Linked DNA regions of Actinopolymorpha singaporensis. The protein of the gene in region 1 interacts with the protein of each later gene in a pairwise test. Links are inferred from orthologs where the notes say so. Each region holds a gene or a part of one and is shown in the gene's direction. Other genes may lie near its edges.

Region 1 (3,139 bases):
CCTACCAGGGAAATCCGCGCGCCGAACTCGTCGCCGTCGCCGACATCAACGCCGACCGGGCCGCCTCGGTGGCCAAGCAGTGGGGTGCCGCCAGGTCCTACAGCGACGCGGCCGAGTTGTTCGCCGACCCCGACGTCGACGCGGTGAGCATCTGCACCTGGAACAACTCCCACGCCGAGCTCGCCATCGCCGCGGTCCAGGCCGGCAAGCACGTGCTGGTCGAGAAGCCCATGAGCCGCACCTACGCCGAGGCGCAACGGCTCGAGGACGTGGTGAACGCGCACGACCGCGTCGTCCAGGTCGGTTTCGTACGACGGCACTCCTCGAACTGCCGGGTGCTGAAGTCGTTCATCGACGCCGGCGACCTCGGTGACATCTACTACGCCAAGGCCAGCTGCATCCGCCGGATGGGCAACCCTGGTGGGTGGTTCGCCAACAAGGCGATCTCCGGCGGCGGGCCGCTGATCGACATCGGCGTGCACGTGATCGACCTGTGCTGGTACCTCATGGGGACGCCGCGGGTGACGTCGGTCAGCGCCAACACCTACGAGAAGCTCGGCAACCGGTCCAACATCACCACCCTGCCGCGGTACCAGGTGGCCGACTACGACCCGACGAAGAACGACGTCGAGGACATGGCCAACGCCCTTGTCCGGTTCGAGAACGGCGCGTCGCTGATCATGGACACGTCGTTCTCGCTGCACGCCACGAGCGACTCGCTCAACGTGTCGGTGTACGGCGACAAGGGCGGGGCGGACCTGGAGCCGAAGCTGCAGATCGCCTCGGAGAAGCATGAGACGGTCCTGAACCTGACGCCGCAGATCGGGTTCGAGTCGTTCGACCTCGACGACGGCTTCGGCCACGAGATCGAGAACTTCGTGGCGGCCTGCCTGGGTGAGGCCGAGAGCATCGCGCCGGCCTGGCAGGGCGCGGAGATGATGAAGATCCTGGACGGCGTCTACACCTCCGCCGCCCAGGGCAAGGAAGTCCAGATCTGACCTTCTCCACAGGCCTGGACGTCGGGGCGCTCGCGAGCGGACAAGCCGCCGGCGGGCGCCCCTGCCGTTGGCCGAGACTGTCCTCGACGTGTACGGCTCCCGACCCGACGGCTGTACCGAACGGCGAGCGGCGTCGACGCCGAGGTCCTGCTCGACGGCCGATACATTATGCCGGTGGCGAACCTACGTGATCAGATCCGTGCCGAGCTCGGCATCAGGACGACCATCACACCCAAGCTCGAGATCCGGCAGCGGATCGACTTCCTCAAGGACTACCTTCGGTCGGTTCCGGCCAGGGGATACGTGCTGGGGATCAGCGGCGGCCAGGACAGCACCCTCGCCGGCCGACTGTGCCAGCTGGCCTGTGAGGAGTTGCGTGCCGAGGGACCCGACGCGACGTTCGTCGCGGTGCGGTTGCCGTACGGCGTGCAGGCGGACGAGGACGACGCGCAGGTCGCGCTGAAGTTCATCCAGCCCGACCGTTCGATCACCGTGAACGTCAAGCCCGGCGCGGACGCCGTGGCCGCCGAGACGGCGACGGGGATGCGCGAACTGCTAGGCCCCGAGCCCGGGCTGCGGGACTTCGTTCGCGGCAACATCAAGGCCCGCGAGCGCATGGTGATCCAGTACTCCGTCGCCGGCCAGCTGAACCTCCTCGTCGTGGGCACCGACCACGCCGCCGAGGCGGTCACCGGCTTCTTCACCAAGTACGGCGACGGCGGAGTCGACCTGACCCCGCTGACGGGCCTGACCAAGCGTCAGGGCGCCGCGCTTCTGCAGGAGTTGGGAGCACCCGCGAGTGTGTGGAAGAAGGTGCCGACCGCCGACCTGGAGGACGACCGCCCCGCACTTCCAGACGAGGTGGCGCTCGGTGTGACGTACGCCCAGATCGACGACTACCTGGAAGGCGCCGACGTCGCCCCGGAAGTGGCGGCACGGCTGGAGTCCGCCTACCTCGCCACCCGGCACAAGCGGACCGCCCCGGTCACCCCGCTCGACGACTGGTGGCGCGCCGGACCGAGCGCCGACGCGCCGTCACACTGACGGAGGTCTGCCCTGAACGGCGTCGCGTCCCGCCATTGACGCGATGATCGTCAAGCACTACTTCTTCATCAAGAAGGTTGGTGTGCGGTCGGGTCCGCGGGTCCTTGACCGACGAAGTGGTGGTTGGGGGGCTGCAGCGGTGGGTGCTGTGCCGGCATCGTGTGTGCGGCTTCGGCTGCTGGGTCGCTTCGCGGTGGCGGTCGACGGGTCCTCGCTGTCGGTCTCCCGAACCGGCCAGCGGCTGCTCGCACGGCTCGCGCTGAACGAAGGGGTCGAGGACAGGGGCGTGCTGGCCGGAGCGCTGTGGCCGGAGCATGCGGGGGCCAGGGCGCAGGCGAATCTGCGCGGCGCCGTCTGGCGGTTGCCGGCGGCCCTGCATCGGCGCCTGCGGCTCGGAGCAGGCATGCTGGCGTTCGACGATGGCTGGGACGTCGACCTGCACGCGTCCGAGCGGCTGGCCGGCGCCGCCGCGCCAGACCTCTCCCGGCGGCCGGACGGTCTGCCGGCGTCCTCGGTGTTCCGGCACGACCTGCTCCCGGACTGGGACGAACCGTGGCTGCTCCTGCATCGCGAGCGATACCGCCAGTTGCGGCTGCACGCACTCGAGAACCTCGCTCGGCAACACCTCGACGCAAACCGCCCGTTCGACGCCGCCGACTGCGCACTGCTCGCGATCGCCTCCGAACCACTACGCGAGAGCGCCCAGCGGCTGCTGGTACGCAGCCACCTCGCGGCAGGGAACCGAGCCGCTGCCCTGGCCAGCTACGAGCGGTTCCGTCGTCTGCTCGCCGACGAGCTCGGCGTCGTGCCCGGCCCGGAGCTCACCGACCTGGTGCGCGGCGTCGGGCACGTACGCCCGGCCGACGGCGATCATCGAAACCATGCGGCGATGCCTCCGAGGTGACGGCGCGGCGACGCCCTGCGACGCACACTGCTGGGGTGCGAGAGCCAAGCACGGCGGACGCGGCCTGCATCGTGCGGGTGTGGGTCGAGCCGAGTGACCGTGCACTGCGTGGCCGGGTCGAGTCGGTGCCAGGGGATGCGGCGGTGGTGGCTCGCGGGGTGGAGGAGCTGGTAGCCGCCGTACGTGACCAACT
Region 2 (3,182 bases), 3.0 Mb from region 1 along the record:
TCTTGGCCCGGCGCCGGTTGTTGGGCTGGAAGGTGCGCTTCACAGGGAGTCTCCTGGTCAGTGACGATGATCGCGGGCACCGTCAACTCGACGTCACCGTCCACCCGCGGCCCAGCACACGCACCGAGTGCGGTGTGGGATCTGATCCGTGAGCATACGGCGAGCGCCGAAGAGGACGGCACCGTGACCGACTTACGGTACGGGTCAGCCGCTCGGCCGGTCAAACTGGGTCCTGCCCGGCCGGTTGTGGCGACCGTCTCATGGCCCGGCGACCGTGCGCTCGGGCGTCCTGGTGTCCTCCACGTCGCCGATTCGGAAACGTACCGGCCTGTCCGGGCTCGGCGGGTTCGCCGGAATGAACCGAAGCTTGTTGGCCGGATTGTGCGCTTGTTACCGTCCTTCACCCTTAGGGTCGTCCACAGTCGCTTTACACAGCCTGTGGAAGGATCTGTGGACGCCTGCGGGCGCCTGGGATTTGTGGTCGACCGAAGTCCGTCCACAAGCGCGACCAGCGCGGTAATCCACAGGACGTGACGCAAGACCGAAGCGTGTCGAGACGGGAGTGACCCAGTGGCCGGCGAACCTGACCCACTCAGCGCCACCTGGCGACTGGTCCGCGAAGGCCTCGACCAGGATCTGCCGGCGACGCATCGAGTGTGGCTCGCCCAGAGTCGCCCGGTCACCCTGCACGGCAACACCGCGATCATCGCCGTCCGCGACGACTTCACTCGCACCCAGCTCGAGACCAAGCTCCGCCCGCGGCTCGAGGACGCCCTGTCCACCGCTCTCGGCCAGCCGGTCCGCCTGGCCGTCACCGTCGAACCCTCGCTCTCACTCGACGATCACGACGACCCTGGCGGGAGGGCGAGCACGCCCGCCGCCGGCGGAGAGTACGACCAGGGGCCCGAGCGTGGCGGGCCCCCCGCCGGACCACACGCCCAGGGAGGCACCGGAACGCAGGCGCCCGGGATGTCCGGTTCGTCCTCAGTGGACCCGGCCTCCTCAGGCCGGTCCGGCGTACCCGATCTCCCCCGGTCCGGGTTGAACGGCGGCGTGAGCGGGACGGACGCCTTCGCCTTGTCGTCCGCGCCCCCCGGACAGCCGGTACGCGCCGACAGCGAGCCCCCGCGGCTGAACCCGAAGTACCTCTTCGACACGTTCGTCATCGGCTCGTCCAACCGGTTCGCCCACGCGGCGGCGGTGGCCGTGTCGGAGGCGCCGGGCAAGGCGTACAACCCGTTGTTGATCTACGGCGACTCCGGGCTCGGAAAGACCCACCTGCTGCACGCGATCGGCCACTACGTCCGGAACCTCTTCGCGAACGCCCGGATTCGTTACGTGTCCAGCGAGGAGTTCACCAACGACTTCATCAACTCGATCCGGGACGACAAGGCGCCGACGTTCCAGCGCCGCTACCGCGACGTGGACGTACTCCTGGTCGACGACATCCAGTTCCTGGAGAACAAGGAGCGCACGCAGGAGGAGTTCTTCCACACCTTCAACGCGCTCCACAACGCGAACAAGCAGATCGTGATCTCCTCGGACCGGCCGCCGAAGCGCCTGGAGACGCTGGAGGACCGGCTGCGCAACCGGTTCGAGTGGGGACTGATCACCGACATCCAGCCGCCCGATCTGGAGACCCGGATCGCGATCCTGCGCAAGAAGGCCGCCCAGGAACGCCTCACCGCGCCGCCGGAGGTGCTGGAGTTCATCGCCAGCAAGATCCAGACCAACATCCGTGAGCTCGAGGGCGCACTGATCCGGGTGACGGCGTTCGCCAGTCTCAACCGGCAGGCCGTCGACCTCGCCCTGGCCGAGATCGTGCTCAAGGACCTCATCCCTACCGGTGGCGAGCCGGAGATCACCGCCGGCCAGATCATGGCGCAGACGTCGTCGTACTTCGGCCTGTCGATGGACGACCTCTGCGGCTCCAGCCGCAGCCGGGTCCTGGTGACGGCGCGGCAGATCGCGATGTACCTCTGCCGCGAGCTCACCGACCTGTCGCTGCCGAAGATCGGCCAGCAGTTCGGCGGGCGTGACCACACCACGGTGATGCACGCGGACCGGAAGATCCGGCAGCTGATGGCTGAACGGCGCAGCGTCTACAACCAGGTGACGGAGCTCACGAACCGCATCAAGCAGCAGGCCCGTTCCTCCTGAACCACCTCACCGCGGCACGCCAGCACGAACTGCCCGTCACACCCTCGCGCAGTGCTCACACCCTGGGGACAACTCTGTGGATCAATCCGGACCCGGTCGGGGAAGAACTGTGGATCGGGTGGGACAGAACTCAACGGTCCACCGGGCCCACCCAGGCACCCCCAGCCGCACACACAGCCCCGGTGGACGCTCGCAGGCCCGCTGAGCAGCGCAAACGCGAGTTATCCCCAGTGTCCACCGCACCTATGACGAAGCTGAGCCTATTTACGTCGATGACAAGAACTCCACAATCCCCAACGGCCCGCTCCTGGGGACGACGTCACCAGCCCCCGCACTTTCAGACCCCGACGGCCGACCGGGGCGGCGACCGGGCCCGGACGGGGAGGTGCACTGCGGATCCGTCAGGTCGCCCCGCCGCCACCGCCGACCTGGTCGGCGGTGTAGCGTCGTGCTCCCAGTTGGCCGCTGTCCGTCGAGGAGGCGAAGAGCGGTGAAGTTCCGCGTAGACCGTGACGTCCTCGCCGATTCGGTGGCCTGGGTGGCACGCAGCCTTCCGTCCAGGCCCTCGCTGCCCGTGCTTGCCGGCATGTTGGTCGAGGCCCGCGACGGTGAGTTGCTGCTGTCCGGCTTCGACTACGAAACCTCCGCGCGCGTCAGCGTGCCCGCCGACGTCTCCGCCGAGGGTTCGGCGTTGGTGTCCGGGCGCCTGCTCGCAGACATCAGCCGGAGCCTGCCGGCCCAGCCGGTCGACCTCACCGCCGAGGGCGGCAAGGTCGTGGTGACCTGCCGCAGCGCGCGGTTCACCGTGCAGACGCTGCCGGTCGAGGACTACCCCGAGCTGCCCCAGATGCCGGCCGCCTCCGGCATGGTGAAGGGCGACGTGTTCGCCAACGCCGTCTCGCAGGTGGCCGTGGCCGCCGGACGCGACGACATGCTGCCGGTCCTCACCGGCGTCCGGATCGAGATCGAGGGCTCGTCGGTGACGCTCGCCGCGACCGACCGCTACCGCCTCGCGGTACGCG

Evidence for each region.
Region 2: the proteins of nadE (region 1) and dnaA interact in binary tests that used the Escherichia coli proteins (3 or more experiments, as listed by UniProt). The link is inferred for Actinopolymorpha singaporensis from one-to-one orthologs.

The regions. Positions count from the first base shown.
Region 1 is NZ_LT629732.1:4,163,838-4,166,976, forward strand. The notes cover bases 283-3,104. They hold nadE (ammonia-dependent NAD(+) synthetase), read left to right. Parts: upstream 283-1,166; coding sequence 1,167-2,042; downstream 2,043-3,104. Other genes in these bases: BLU27_RS18740 (Gfo/Idh/MocA family protein), read left to right, coding at 283-998; BLU27_RS18750 (AfsR/SARP family transcriptional regulator), read left to right, coding at 2,191-2,946; BLU27_RS29220 (hypothetical protein), read left to right, coding at 2,982-3,104. In the rest of the region: more of BLU27_RS18740, read left to right, coding at 1-282; more of BLU27_RS29220, read left to right, coding at 3,105-3,139. UniProt on the Escherichia coli protein: Catalyzes the ATP-dependent amidation of deamido-NAD to form NAD. Uses ammonia as a nitrogen source.
Region 2 is NZ_LT629732.1:1,201,416-1,204,597, forward strand. What follows is about bases 1-2,865. They hold dnaA (chromosomal replication initiator protein DnaA), read left to right. Parts: upstream 1-570; coding sequence 571-2,160; downstream 2,161-2,865. Other genes in these bases: rpmH (50S ribosomal protein L34), read right to left, coding at 1-43; dnaN (DNA polymerase III subunit beta), read left to right, coding at 2,651-2,865. In the rest of the region: more of dnaN, read left to right, coding at 2,866-3,182. UniProt on the Escherichia coli protein: Plays an essential in the initiation and regulation of chromosomal replication. Binds in an ATP-dependent fashion to the origin of replication (oriC) to initiate formation of the DNA replication initiation complex once per cell cycle.